One region of the Flavobacterium luteolum genome, then DNA from elsewhere that is predicted to be linked to it. Evidence: riboswitches for the same ligand, from Rfam matches in the RefSeq annotation. Region 1 holds a riboswitch; the other holds the start of a gene.

What was found. A riboswitch is a leader RNA that binds a small molecule or an ion and turns the genes downstream of it on or off. The one in region 1 is predicted to bind cobalamin.
Region 2: linked by a shared signal. The riboswitch ahead of OZP10_RS19305 (TonB-dependent receptor) and the one ahead of OZP10_RS04750 (TonB-dependent receptor plug domain-containing protein) in region 1 are both predicted to bind cobalamin.

The regions. Positions count from the first base shown of each region.
Region 1 covers NZ_CP114286.1:1,154,819-1,162,357, forward strand. The annotation lists gene OZP10_RS04715 (ABC transporter substrate-binding protein) at 1-232, opposite strand, end outside; gene OZP10_RS04720 (C1orf53 family protein) at 327-689, shown strand; gene OZP10_RS04725 (four helix bundle protein) at 720-1,100, shown strand; gene cobU (bifunctional adenosylcobinamide kinase/adenosylcobinamide-phosphate guanylyltransferase) at 1,120-1,629, shown strand; gene cobT (nicotinate-nucleotide--dimethylbenzimidazole phosphoribosyltransferase) at 1,736-3,415, shown strand; gene OZP10_RS04740 (adenosylcobinamide-GDP ribazoletransferase) at 3,622-4,419, shown strand; gene cobC (alpha-ribazole phosphatase) at 4,404-4,937, shown strand; cobalamin riboswitch at 5,003-5,207, shown strand; gene OZP10_RS04750 (TonB-dependent receptor plug domain-containing protein) at 5,236-7,089, shown strand; gene OZP10_RS04755 (YncE family protein) at 7,093-7,539, shown strand, end outside.
Region 2 covers NZ_CP114286.1:4,499,871-4,507,409, reverse strand. The annotation lists gene OZP10_RS19310 (beta-propeller fold lactonase family protein) at 1-293, opposite strand, end outside; gene OZP10_RS19305 (TonB-dependent receptor) at 290-2,338, opposite strand; cobalamin riboswitch at 2,449-2,652, opposite strand; gene OZP10_RS19300 (porin family protein) at 2,758-3,405, opposite strand; gene OZP10_RS19295 (M4 family metallopeptidase) at 3,470-7,539, opposite strand, start outside.

The DNA of each region.
Region 1 (7,539 bases):
GTACGTCTTTTTCCTCTAAAATGTAAGTAAATTTCTCCTTAGCATTTGGCCACGGATTAACCACATTTACAATCGAATAGCCTTCGTTTTTTATAATCGAAAGACCCGAAGCAAATTCGATGCTTTCCTTCGCAGCAGTAGATTTTACAGGATCTGGCGCTTCATTTTTTTTACAGCCAACTAACAAAAGAAGCAAAAAAACGACAAGTAATTTATGGAAAAAATATTTCATATTTTATGTTTTGTGTGATCACAAAGGTAAATTAATTTCTATTTTTTTTGTTTACCTTTATTCGCACAAATTTAAACAAATAGCCTTTTATTTGATGAGTGTACCAAAAACAAAAATCTGCTCCAGTTGTGAGGCCGCTTTTTCATGCGGAGACACTTCACCTGAAAATAAGTGCTGGTGCAATGATTACCCGCCTATTTTCAATCTTTCAGAAGGAGGCGACTGCCTTTGCCCTGTATGCTTTAAAGAAGCCTGCGAAGATAAAATTGATGCTTATATCGAAACCGTAACTCCAAAAAAAGCTCTTAATAATAAAGCAATGCTTTTACCCAAAACTGATAATTTAATTGAGGGAATTGATTATTATATCGAAAATGGCAATTATGTTTTTAAAACCTGGTTTCATCTAAAAAGAGGAAGTTGCTGCGGAAATAATTGCCGACATTGCCCGTATTAATTATTAATTATAAATTGTTAATTGTTAATTATGAAAAATAATATTGTTCGAGATAAAAGTTTTGATTTCGCTATAAGAATTGTCAAACTATATCAGTATCTAAATAATGATAAAAAAGAATTTATTCTTGCGAAGCAACTTTTAAGATCTGGCACTAGTGTTGGCGCAATGATACGAGAAGCTGAACATGCTGAGAGTAAAAGCGATTTTATTCATAAGTTTGCAATTGCTCAAAAAGAAGCTAATGAAACTGTCTATTGGCTAGAATTATTAAAAGCCACTGATTATCTCAACGAAAAAGAATTTAAAAACATTTATAATGATGCTATTACAATACTAAAATTAATAACTAGCATCCTTAAAACTTCCAAAAAACAATCAGAAGTAAAAAAATTAACAACTAACAATTAATAATTAACCATTATACATAATGATTTACTTGGTAACTGGCGGTGAACGTTCAGGAAAAAGCGGTTATGCACAGAAACTTGCTTTAGAACTTTCCAACTCTCCTATATATGTAGCAACGGCTCGAAAATGGGATGCTGATTTTCAAAATCGAATTGATCGCCATCAGCAGGAAAGAGACGAACAATGGACAAATATTGAAAAAGAGAAATACTTAAGTGAAATTGATTTTTCCGGAAAAACGGCTTTGATTGATTGCGTTACTCTTTGGCTAACTAATTTTTTTATAGATAATAAAAATGATGTGGCTTTGAGCTTGGAAGAAGCTAAAAGAGAATTTCTTGCTATTGCAAAGCACGAAAATGCTAATATCATTATTGTAACAAATGAAATCGGCATGGGCGTTCATGCAGAAACGCATATCGGAAGAAAATTTGTTGAACTTCAAGGCTGGATGAATCAATTTCTTGCTGCGAATGCCAATGAAGTTGTGCTGATGGTTTCTGGAATTCCGGTTAAAATAAAAGGATAAATTCCAATACAAAAACTCCAAATTCCAAAGCTATGCTTTACCTTTACTAGAATCTTTCCATTTTCAGATTTGGAATTTGGAATTTACAAAATTGGAATTTAAAGAAATGAGCAATTTAGACGATATATTAAAATCACGCCGCGACACAAGACATTTTACAGCAGATGAAGTTCCGGATGAAGTAATCCAGAAAGCTTTACAGGCTGGGCATTGGGCACCTTCTGTAGGACTAACCGATGCTACTAGATATTATCTCATTAAATCTCATGAAGTTAAAAGCTCTATTAAAAACCTCTTTTTAGATTACAACAAAAAAGCCGAAGAACTTACAGATAATCCTGAGCAGAAAGAATTATATAAATCCCTAAAATTAGAAGCAATTGAAGAAGCTCCAATTGGACTTGTTATTGCTTACGATCGTTCGGTTCTAAATCAGTTTACTATTGGAACAATTGGCAGTAACGAAGCCGTAAAATTCAGTTCGGTTTGTGCGGCACAGAATATCTGGCTTTCGCTAACGGAACAAGGATACGGAATGGGTTGGGTTTCGATTCTCAACTATTATCAGTTTAAAAAAATTCTCGATTTACCCGAAAATATAGAACCGCTTGGTTATTTCTGCATTGGGAAACCAGCAACCAATTATAACAATCAGCCAATGTTGCAGCAATTGCATTGGAAACAAAAATCGGAAGCTCCGATCTGTACTGAAATCACAGAAATTAAGTCAATAAATATTTCTGATTTAGATTTAAAATCAGAAAACAAAATCCAAAATAAAGCCGATTTCTATACTCTTTTGCAAGACAAAATAGATTCGAAAACAAAACCTGTTGGTTCTTTGGGAACTTTAGAAGCATTAGCTTTTCAAATGGCAACGGTTTTTGAAACTTTAAATCCGAAAATCGTAAAACCTAATATAGTAGTTTTTGCAGCCGATCACGGAATCGCAAATCATGGCGTAAGTGATTATCCGCAAGATGTTACACGACAAATGGTCAATAATTTTCTAGATGGCGGCGCAGCTATAAACGTTTTCTGCAATCAGAATAATATCGAATTATCAATCGTAGATTCAGGCGTAAATTATGATTTTCCAACCAATGCAAATTTAATCGACGCGAAAATTGCAAAAGGAACGCAGTCATTTCTACACGTTCCTGCAATGAGCAAATCTGAAGTACAATTGTGTTTTGATAAAGGAAAATCAATTGTTGAAAATATTGCAGAATCTGGTTCAAATTGTATCGGTTTTGGCGAAATGGGAATTGGAAACACCTCGACAGCTTCTGTTTTAATGAGTCTTTTAACAGGTTTTCCAATTGAAAAATGTATCGGAAAAGGAACTGGAGTTGAAAACGAAAAACTGCTTTCAAAACAAAATTTACTTAAAAAAGCATTAGATAATTATTCTGGTCAAGATGAATTAATTTCGCAACTCTCCTATTTTGGAGGTTTTGAAATTCTTCAAATGGCTGGCGGAATGCTAGCAGCTTTTGAAAATAAAATGTTAATCTTAGTTGATGGCTTCATTTGTACTGTGGCCTATTTAATTGCTTTTAAAATAAATCCGAACATTAAGCAAAATACTGTTTTTTGCCATTGTTCTGCCGAAAAAGCGCATTCAGAATTGCTAAATTATTTAGAAGCAAAACCTATTTTAAATCTTGATTTACGTTTGGGAGAAGGAACTGGCTGCGCTGTAGCATTCCCAATTTTAAAATCGGCTGAAGCTTTTTTGAATGAAATGGCCAGTTTTGAAAGCGCGGGAATAAGTAGGAAATAGTTTTGCATTTCTAAAAAACAATTATGTTTCATGGTGATTTATTCTCATTTTTGTCATTTCGACGAAGGAGACTCGAGCGATAGCGAATAGACGAAGTAAATCTCCGCAAGTAACTCCGTCCAAACAGACGCCAAACTTTGTCGAGCTTCTCGTAGAGATTTCTCCTTCGTCGAAATGACATACTAAATGGAAAACTAATTATATAAATGAAAAAAGAACTACACATATTCTTCACCTGTCTAATGTTTTATACCAGAATTCCATGCCCTAAAAACATTACACATCATCCAGATTATTTAAATAAAGCCACAAGATATTTTCCCTTTATTGGCTGGATTGTCGGAAGTATATCTTTTATTGCTTATTCTCTATTTGCCTTATTTCTTTCATCAGAAATTGCTGTTATACTAGCGATTATTGCTTCTATTTTAACTACCGGCGCATTTCATGAAGACGGATTTGCCGATGTCTGTGATGGTTTTGGCGGAGGCTGGACCAAAGAAAAAATCTTAATGATTATGAAAGATAGCGCCATTGGCGCTTACGGAGCAATTGGATTGGTTTTACTTTTTCTATTAAAATTCAAACTGCTTTCAGAATCTATTTTATTATTCAACGATTATGATTCTACAGCTGTTTTTAAAATTTACCTCTTATTCATTTCTGCACATTCACTAAGTCGTCTGGCAGCGATAAGCATTATTTTTACACACGAATATTCTCGCGATGATGCTTCAAGCAAAAGCAAGCCAATTGCAAAGCAATATACTTGGAAAGAGGTTTTCGGCTCTTTCTTTTTTGGATTAATTCCGTTACTTGTATTTTCTTATTTTGATTTAAAACTTCTTTTAGCCGTAATCCCTGTTTTTATAACGCGATATTTTTTAGCGCGATATTTTCAAAAATGGATTGACGGTTATACCGGAGATTGTCTTGGAGCTACACAACAGGTTTGCGAAGTGGTATTTTACTTAAGCATTTTATTCTTATGGAAATTTATCTAGTTCGTCATACCGAAACCGTCTGCGAAAAAGGAATCTGTTATGGACAATCGGACGTTGATATTGCTGTTCCTTTTAATGAAATCTTTGACAGAATTATTTCTGAACTTCCTTCTGAGGCAATTATTTTTTCGAGTCCACTAAAGCGTTGCGTTACATTAGCAAAACATATTCAAGAAAATATCAAAACCATTTCGTATCAGGAAGACGAACGTTTAAAAGAAATGAATTTTGGCGATTGGGAATTGAAAAGCTGGAACGAAATTCCGTCTGAAGAACTTAATCCTTGGATGGAAGATTTTGTGAATATAAAAGTTTCAAACGGAGAATCCTTTGTTCAATTACACGAAAGAGTTGGTAATTTTTTATCCGATAAAATTTCAAAAATAAACCAGCCAATTGTAATTGTTGCTCATGCCGGAATCATCAGAAGCATTTTATGTCATCAAAGTTCATTACCCTTAAAAGACGCTTTCAATAATAAAGTTGATTTCGGAGAAGTTATAAAAATCGATTTTTAATGCAAATTATTTATAATTTTTCATGAAACGTAAAACAAATTTGAATAATCAATATTTTTAACTTTATCTTTGCAGCAAATTAAGGTTGTGTTTTTGATTTAAAAACACATTAAAAGGGAATCAAGTAAATTCTTGAGCTGTACCCGCAACTGTAAGCTAAGTTCAAAACGAATGCTTGCTGTTAACTACAAACCACTGTCACGCCCGGCGCGATGGGAAGGTAAACAGCAAGACGCAAGCCAGGAGACCTGCCTTTGTAACAATTTATAGAACTCTCGGGAAAAAGAGTGACGGAATTATGACTTTAAAACAACTTTTTGCTTTTTGCTCTTTTATAATGTGCCAGATTATTTCGGCGCAAAGCGATTCTATTACCAGTCTTAAAGAAGTATTGGTTTCAGACAAAAATTTAAAAACCTATTCAGTTTCTCAGTCTGTTTTAAAACTCAATGATTCTGTAATCAATAAAAACGAAGCTCTTCTAACCGATTTATTAAATTTTAATTCGACTTTATATTTTAAAGAATATGGACGCGGAATGCTTTCTACTGTTTCTTTCAGAGGAACAACTTCTTCGCAAACAGCAGTAATTTGGAACGGGATAAATATCAATTCTCAAATGAATGGAAGCACCGATTTTAATACAATTTCTGGTTCCGATTATAATTCAATAAGCGTTAAAGCAGGTGGTGGAAGCGTTATTTACGGAAGCGGGGCTGTTGGAGGTACTGTACATTTAAATAACGATTTGTTATTTTTTAATCGATTTGAGAATAACTTAAGACTAGATTACGGCAGTTTTAATACGATTGGGATTAATTATAAAACTTCTATTTCTAACAAAAAATGGAGCGCCCAAATTGGACTTTCAAAAAATAGCTCGACAAACGATTATAAATATTTAAATCGATATACTTGGAGAGGCGACCAAAGATGGAATCAGAATGGACAATATGACATCATTACCCTGAGTGCTAATGCTGGATATAAATTCAACCAAAATCATATTTTAAAGCTTTACAGCCAAAGTTCAAACACCGACCGTAATACTTCGTTAGTAGTAGAATCTGAAACCAAAAGCAAATACATAAATGGATTTAACCGAAACTTATTGGAATACGATGGAAGTTTCGGAAAACTTAAAACCAATTTCAAAACCGCTTACATTTTTGAAAACTATCAATATTTTGCTGATAACTCTTTAAAAAATTATAGTTACGGAAAGACTGAAAATTTAATTACGAAGTTAGATGTCGATTATCATTTATTTAAAGCAACTCATATAAACGGAATTGTCGATTACAGTAGAACAAATGGCTACGGAACCAGTTTTGGAAACCATATTCGCGAAATAAGTTCTGCTGCTTTGCTAATTAGACAAGATTTTGGCACTAATTGGAAAAACGAATTAGGCGTTAGAAAAGAATTTACCAATAATTACAAATCGCCCGTTTTATTCAATTTAGGATCTTCTTATAAATTTAACGATTGGTACAATCTAAAACTGAATGTCTCTAGAAACTTTAGAATTCCAACTTACAACGATTTATATTGGGACGAAGGAGGAAATCCGAACTTAAAACCTGAAAGCTCATATCAAGGAGAAATTGGCAATGTCTTTACATTCAAAAATCTGACTTGGACGCAGAATTTTTATTACATGAAAATTACTGATATGCTGCAATGGGTTCCAGGAGCAAATGGTATTTGGACTCCACAAAATCAAGACAAAGTAAATAGTTATGGTACAGAAACTGTTTTAGGTTGGAAAAAAAGTTTTGGCAAAAACAATTTTGCTTTAAATGCCACTTATGCCTATACAATCTCACAAGACGAAAAAACGAAAAATCAAATCTTTTTCGTTCCATTTAATAAGGCAACAGGAGCATTTTCGTATTCTCGAAATAAAATAAGTGCTTATTATCAAATTCTTTATAATGGCTTTGTCTATACGAGAGCCGATAATAATCCAGACGAAATTATTAATGATTATACGATTTCAAATATCGGAATCGATTATGATCTTAAATTTTTAGATTCTTTCAAAGTAGGTTTTCAGGTCTTAAACCTTTTTAATAAAGACTACGAAAGTCTAGAAAACAGACCAATGCCTGGTCGCAATTTCAATATGTATTTAACCTTAAAATTTTAATATATGAAGTTTAGTAAATTACTTTTAATAGCGTTAAGCATCTCGTTATTTGCTTCTTGTTCAAGCGATGACAACGATAGTCCAAAAGGTGCTTACGACAATGGTTTTTTTATTTTAAATGAAGGAAGCACAGATGCTGGAACGGTATCATTTTCTAGCGATGATTTCAGCATTTTTACTAAAGACGTTTATAAAGCAGAAAATGGATCTGATGTACTTGGGAAATTTGCTCAAAACATCTTTTTCAGCGGAGACAGAGCGTATATAATTGCTGGCGGATCTAATGTAATAAACATCGTAAACCGTTATACTTTTAAGCTAATCGCTAAAGTTGACAGCGGATTGGCTAATCCAAGATATGGTGTTGTAAAAGATGGCAAAGCTTATGTAACAAATGCAAACTCATATGATTCTGTTACAGATGATTATATTGCTATTATTAATTTAGCA
Region 2 (7,539 bases), 2.0 Mb from region 1:
TAGATTTTAATATCGTTTCCAACATCTCCCAATTCCTTTACCACACTCGGATTTCGTTCTGAATATACATCCGTAGTATAATTTCCAGTTCTGTAATTAAAAACATCCAGACTCGCACGATTCATTCCCATATTGCCTTCGTTTAGAAGATAAAAACCTTCAATCTTTCCGTCGCTTCTTGGCGCGGCAACAGCGGTGTCAGAAGAAAGAAATACAGTTTCGTCTTCACGGCAGGAAACCAGCAAAACAGCTATGCTTAAACCAAATACTATTTTAAAAAAGCTCTTTTTCATAACTCAAAACTGATTATAAATTTGAATGTTCGCCCTGGCATCGGATAATTGTAAATCACTTCATATTGCTGATTGAAAGCGTTGTTGACTTCAATTGTTCCGTTTAATTTGTAGGTGCTGAATGTGAAAGATTTCTGAACCGCCAAATCATGTGTGTACCACGGCTGTACTTCATTCACTTTAATATTATTGACATTTCCGTTGTAGCGTTTTCCGACATAAATAAAGCTGTAATTGAAGTTCCAAGATTCGTAATTGGCGTTTAAAATTCCAGATCCGCTGTGCCAAGGTGTGTACGGAATCTGATCTCCGTAAGAAGACATTTCTAAACCAACAATTTTTGTAAAATCTTGACTTTGAGAATATGTGTACGTTAGATTAGCATCTAGTTTTAACTTATTAAAATGAGTTCCCATATTAAGAACTGTTTCGATTCCTTTTCCTTTAACCTGACCGATATTGGTCATCATCCAACGAAATAAATTTCCGGTTGGAGCGGCAACAATTTTGTCTTTTGTATTGGTATAATAAGCATCTGCCTGAAAAGAAAATTTATCGAAAAAACTTTCCCTTACGGGGAAATTATATGTAAAACCAACATCGTACTGATTCATATATTCTGGCCTCAAAGTGCTAGAACCAATCATGGTATAATACAAATCGTTGAAAGTTGGCATTCTGAAAATACGTTTAGCGAAAGCTCTTAAATTGAAATCGTATTTTTTAAACGGAGTATAACCAAGAAATAATGCAGGTGTAAATTCGGTTTTATTGGGTGCTTTGGCATTGTATTCTACTTCCTCAATGACACGAGTTCCTAATACATTTCCTAAAACTTTAAAACCTTCATATCGATACGAAGTTGCAAGAGAAACAAGCGCTGTATATCGCTGCGGAAAAGAGAATTGTGTTTGGATTCCTCTTCTTGTCGCATTTAGTTTATTGTATTGAAAATCGGTTGACAGCGAAACATCCCAAGTGGGCAAAATGCTGTACATATTGACTGCAGAGAAATAAGCTTCCTGCTGATAATAACTATCATCAGATTGTGCTCCTTCGGTTACGGTTTCACCTAAAACATTGGTAGTATCTCGTGCTATATAATGGGTATAATCGTAAGCGAATTTTCCTTTGAGCTGGAATTTATATTTTTCTGAAACGTCTTTCGTTAAAGAAGACTGTCCGAAAAAGTTCTTATCAAATTGTCTAAAACCGTCTTTAAACTTATTTTCTACAATTGCTCCCGGTGCACCGCGTTCAGAATCATAATAATATACTTTAGCATCCCAAGTTCCATTATTAATTTTTCCATACAAACCAGATTCAAATCGGAATGCTTCTACATCGCTGTTCCATCGTGTAGCTGTGGTATCATAAGCCGTGCTTCCGTCTTGGTTTTTTCTTTTGTATCTAAATTTATACTGTCCGTTTGATTTGATGTATTCAGAACTTACGCTTAAACTCACTTTATCGCTCAGCTTTTGTTCCCATCTAAAAGAAGGATCATGATAATTGATGGACATTGTTTTGTAACGAACCAGCAGATTTGTTTTTTTATTGCCAATAAAAACAGGGCGTTTGGTTCGCAAATAAATCGTAGAAGCAGCCGCAAAGTCTTTTGCTGACTGGAAAATTTCGCTTTTCTGTCCATTGTACATCGTAAGCGATTCCATATCATCAAGCGAATACTTTCCTAGATCGGTTACTCCGTTTTGTGCATTTCCCAGCTGAATTCCGTCATAAAAAACACCAACATGATGTGTTCCGATATTTCGAACATCAACTGTCTTGAGTCCGCCGACTCCGCCATAATCTTTAATTTGAGTTCCCGCAAAATAACGAAGTGCATCGGCAACATTGTGACTGGAAAGATTTTCTAGCAGAACACCCGAAAGACTTTGCACGGGAATGACTTCCTGATAGGGTTTTCCTTTTAAAACCACTTCTTTTAAAACCCGCGAACTATCAGTCACTGCTTGGGAATGAAGCAAAAAAGGAATCAATAAAAAAAAAGTTGCAAGAAGCGTTTTTCTAAAATTATACATCACGATTTAATTAAATAAACTTTGCGTGATGCCGTAATTATATAACAGTAGTAATCCCGCTATGCAATAGCAGGTTATTCTCTTGTCATCAACTTCATACCACGAAAGTTTTAAACTATGTGATCGTGGCAGGTCTCCTGACTTATTCTATCTTTAAACGGCCTTCTCATCCCTCAAAACGGAACAATGGCATGGGTAATGTTTAAAGACTTTGTGTAGAACTTACAGTAGCGGGTCTGTTCAGGATTTGCACCTGATTCCCTTTTAACTGCTTTTTCGGTTTGAAAAAGCAGACCAAAATCTGGGGTAAAGATATAACTCAGGTATGGTGTCTGCAAGTTAGAATTTGATTTTTTGCAAAAAACAAAAAACCACTCTTAAAAAAGAGTGGTTTTTAACAGTGATAAAGGTTACTAACTCTAATTAAAAAAATAACCGATTGTTATTTGAAAAACTTTATTCTTCATATCGCTGTTTATAATATAATTTGTGTTTGCTGTTACGTCTTTAAACACATTGGTATAAGACAAATTATATCTTGCATCTGCATAAAACCTGTCTTTAAACTGATACCCTAATCCGAAATTTACAGAAGCATCTACTCCATTTGAATAGTCTGACAAATTCATTTTTTCGCTATTCTCATAACCCAAAAAGTTGTCCTGATATTTGTTGTTTGCTTTTAGTAAAATTCCAACTTGTGGTCCTGCTTGAATACTTAAACCTTTTACAACATAATACTTCAACATTACAGGAATGTTTAAATAGTTTAAGGCAAGAGTGCTTTTATAATGCGAGTTTTGAACCTCTGGATCTGAATAAGATAATTTCATTCCCTGCTGACTATACAGTAATTCTGGCTGTACTGAAAAGTTTTTTGCCAAAGGAATTTCAGCCATTAAACCGGCAGTAAATCCTGTTTTTGCAGATGAGTTCAATTCATTTTCATCAAATGTAAGGCTCGCAACATTTAATCCTGCTTTTACGCCCAGTTTAACCTTTTCGGTTTGAGCCATTGCACCTGCACACATCATTAGTGCACAAATTATCAGCTTTGATTTTTTCATCGTATGTTTTTGTTTTTTAGAAGGGCAGTTCTACGCGAGAACTGCCGTTTCTATCTGTAATTTGTTACTTTTTAATAATCTTAGCCGTGTACTTTTTACCTTGTACCGTACAATCTAGAATATAAACTCCAGTTGTAAGCTGACTTACATTTACGCTTGACGGAACAGCAGAATAGGTTTTACTCCAAACTGCATTGCCTTCCATAGAATAAATTTTCATTTCTGCTTGACCTTCTGCTTTTTCAGCCAAGAAGATGTTTACATTGTCTGCCGCAGGATTTGGGAACACTCTGAAAGAATTGGTCAGTTTTCCAATAAGAAGACCTTTAGAATCAATTGGAGCCGACATATTTGTACAACCGTGTGCATTTGTTACTTGAAGACTATAGCTTCCTTCCCAAATTGTAGAAACCATTTTTTCGGTTGCATTTGGCAAAGGTCTTCCGTTCAAATACCACTGATAACCTGCCGCATCAGCAGAAGCTGTTATTTTGTTTCCTTCTAATGCCTGAATTTCTGGAACTGTATTCTCAAGAACATTGATTGTCGTTGTAAAAATTTTACCTAATCCGTGTTCGTTGTAAACTGTTACATAATATTCACCGCTTTCTGTTGCAGTGAAAGTTGGATCTGTTGAACCATCAAACCATTCGTAAGCAGCATAATTCCCCGGATTTAAAACTACTTCTGGTCCACAAACGTCACCACTTGGAAGATCAGATTCGAAATTGTCGAATGTTACCGTTACTTTTTCTGTTAATGTACATCCGTTGTCAAGAACTGCTGTAACAATGTAATCACCAGGTTTAGTTACTTCGATAGCATTTGTAGCTTCTCCTGTATTCCACTTGTATGAAACTGCTTCTAATTCATTCATTAATAATTTAGATTCAGCATTAATGTAAATGCTTTTACCGGCATAACCATGAATTGATGCATTGTCGAACAATTTAAAATCACCTGAAACTCCCTGATAAGTATAATTTTCAATAATATTATTTTGATCAATAATATCACCTTCTAATTTAGCTGTAAAATTAAATACGTGAGAATCTGCACTATCATCTAATTTTGGCTGTTTTTTGAAGGTATATTCAATGCTTCCTCCAACAGGAATTCCTGCTTGTACAGTTTCAGAAATAGCTTCTGAAGTGTTTAAATATTCTAAATTTAACTGAATTGAGTTTTCTTTAATCGCAATCTGTCCTTCATTTGACAGTTTTACTTTATATTCTTGACTTCCGCAAACATCTTTTGGCGATAAAATCTCCATAGCCACGTCTGTAACGGCATCATTAAAGATTTTTAAATCGTCTAAAACCATATAAGAATATCCATCTGCTTTTGCATGTCTGAAGCGGAACATGACCGATTTGCCTTTGTATTTACTAATGTTTAATGCCGCTCTTTTCCAATCTGTATCAACAAAACTTCCTTTTCTATTGTTTCTCCATAATTCTGTCCATTCTCCTCCTGCAGCTTTAATATCTACCAATAAGATGTCGTTAACATTACTCTGCATTGCATAATAAAATTCAACTGCAGAAGCGCTTTGAGACAATTTATACATTGGCGAAATTAATTCTCCGTAATAAGATAAATTCTCCAATTGACTGTAAAGCATTTTTGTTGAAGAATCTCCTGTATGGTCTTTTTTAGGAACGGTCAAGTTCGCATTATCTGGAGTAGTTACGACTCTCCATGGATAGTTATCATCACTTAAACTTGAAACAAATCCTTTAGCTCCAAACAAAGAACCTTCTGGCATATTTGAAAAATCTTCAAGATTTAATTCTGGTGCGTTTGCAACAACTTGAAAAACGCCTTTTATTACCTGTGCCTGATCTTTTGGTTCATCTGCCGTAAATGCTTTTACAGCAATTTCATAATTTCCTGCAGCCAATTTTGGCAAACCATCAATTTTATAGGTAATTGTCTGACCAACTAATACTTCATCATTTCTCTCTAAAGAAACTGGCGCTCCAACAGCAGTTCCGTTTTGAGAAATTTGGTACTCAACTGTTACTTTATTTATCGGCTGGTAAGCAGAGTTTCTAGCACTTACCACAAATTCGTGAGAAGCCGAATCTTCGTTTACATTTTCTGCAACACTTAGATTAGACAATCTTACATTCGATTTTGTTTCTTTAATTTCGATGTTATCTACTGCAAAACCATTTGCAAAAAATCCGTTATCATTATGGACGAATGCTACCATTACACAAGATTTTCCTGCATATTCAGTCAAATCTACACCATATTCCCACCAAGCTCCATAATAAGGCATGTGGAATACTTCTTTCCAAGTTTCACCACCATCAGTACTTACTTTTACATATCCATCTGAAAGGTGCTGACCATCACCAAAACCGTCAAAAGTTAAATGTGCTGTTTTGTAATTTGTTAAATCAAATACAGGCGAAACCAGCATATCGTTTCCTGCATCGCAATTACATTTATCATCATTGCTCGCCATAAACTTAGTATGATCTGCAATAAACCAGCCTGGAGAACCTAAATCTGTAAGAACTCCGTGATTCCATCCTGCAGAACCATTATTTTCAGATGTTCTCCAGCCTTTGTATTTACTAGCATCTTCAAAATCCATTTTATAAGGAAGAACAGAAACTTTTAAGTCTTCATTGTTCCAATTATCATAAGTAAACGTCAAAGCATTATTGCCTTGTTTAACATCCATAGTCATATCTTCTGGAAAAACTGAAACAGAAACTGTATGTGTTCCAACAGTTTTTAAACTAATATTTGATGTAGAAAAACTAATAGTATCTCTAAATTTGGTAAAATTCAAAGTAGTCAATTCTGTTTTTGAGAAAACTTCATTTTTTGCGGCGTCTAAAATTTTAGTTGTAATATTTACGCGCTGGCTAGTTGTTGCGAAGTTGTTGCTTATTTTACTTACTATTGTAACATTATTATTATCTACAGTACATTTCCCAGCCTCTAGTTTTGATGATAGCAGTGCTAAATCGTATGGTGCATCGCTTACACGAATATTATCTACAAATCCTCCTAAAAAACCGTCATTATAGTCATCTGTTCTGATACGGAAACGAATAGCTACTTTTTTCCCAGCAAGATCATTCAGTCGCATTTGATAAGGATCTTTTCTAAGATTCGTATTAACCGCTGTAAACCAGCCTCCTTCTGTATCATCATAATGTTCGGTATACGGATAATTTACATTTTCGACTTTCTTCCAGTTTTTACCTTTATCTTCCGAATACTCTACGATTAAACCGTCATATCCTGCATGAAATAAATAATATAAATCAAATTCAATATAGGGAGATACTACATTAGTAAAGTCAAATATTGGAGATTCTAATACAAAATCAGAATTAAGAGCCATTCTGTCATTTCTTCTAAAATCTACTGTTGACCAGTTGTATTGTGATTTTATGTTTCTAAAAGATCCAGGATAATTTTGAAATACAAACGTTTGACTGCTTGCGTTCAATGATCTTGTATTCCATCCGCCAGGAGTTCTTTCAAAACCTTCAACATAAGGAAGCTGTGTTACAATACCGCTGTAAGCCGCATTTAAAATACTATTATTAGCCGTATCTGGGTCTTGAGCAAATGTTACATATCCTTCAAAAGTATGGAGACCAAGTCCAGATAAATCGATAGTATTATCAAAAGCAATTGTCATTTCTGAGTTTCCTTTGAAATCTGCCGCCAACGTAACATCTTTCCAAATTGTCGTACTTCCTGGTGTAGTATCAGCATAACCTACTTTAATTACTGTTCCTGCCGGAATAGCCGCGCACCCTAAATTAAAGATCGTAATTGAAGATTGATAATTTGAAGAAAGTGCATCACCTGTATAATACGGCATGCTTAATACTTTTGCTTTAAGATCATAATCTTTTTGAGCTGTCGGAACAACTATCTGTGATATAAAAGTGTAACCTTCTTTTGCTCCAAATTCGGTTATAGGATCTAAATCTACTTTTACTTCTATGTAGTTTATTGCTCCTCCTGTCTGATATGGAATTTTACTTTTTAATTCCACAATTGCTTCTTCACCTGGATTTAAGGCTCTGCCAAAAGCAACTTTTCCATCATAGGTATAAAACGTAATTAAACTTCCAAGAGCACTTGCCATAGCTC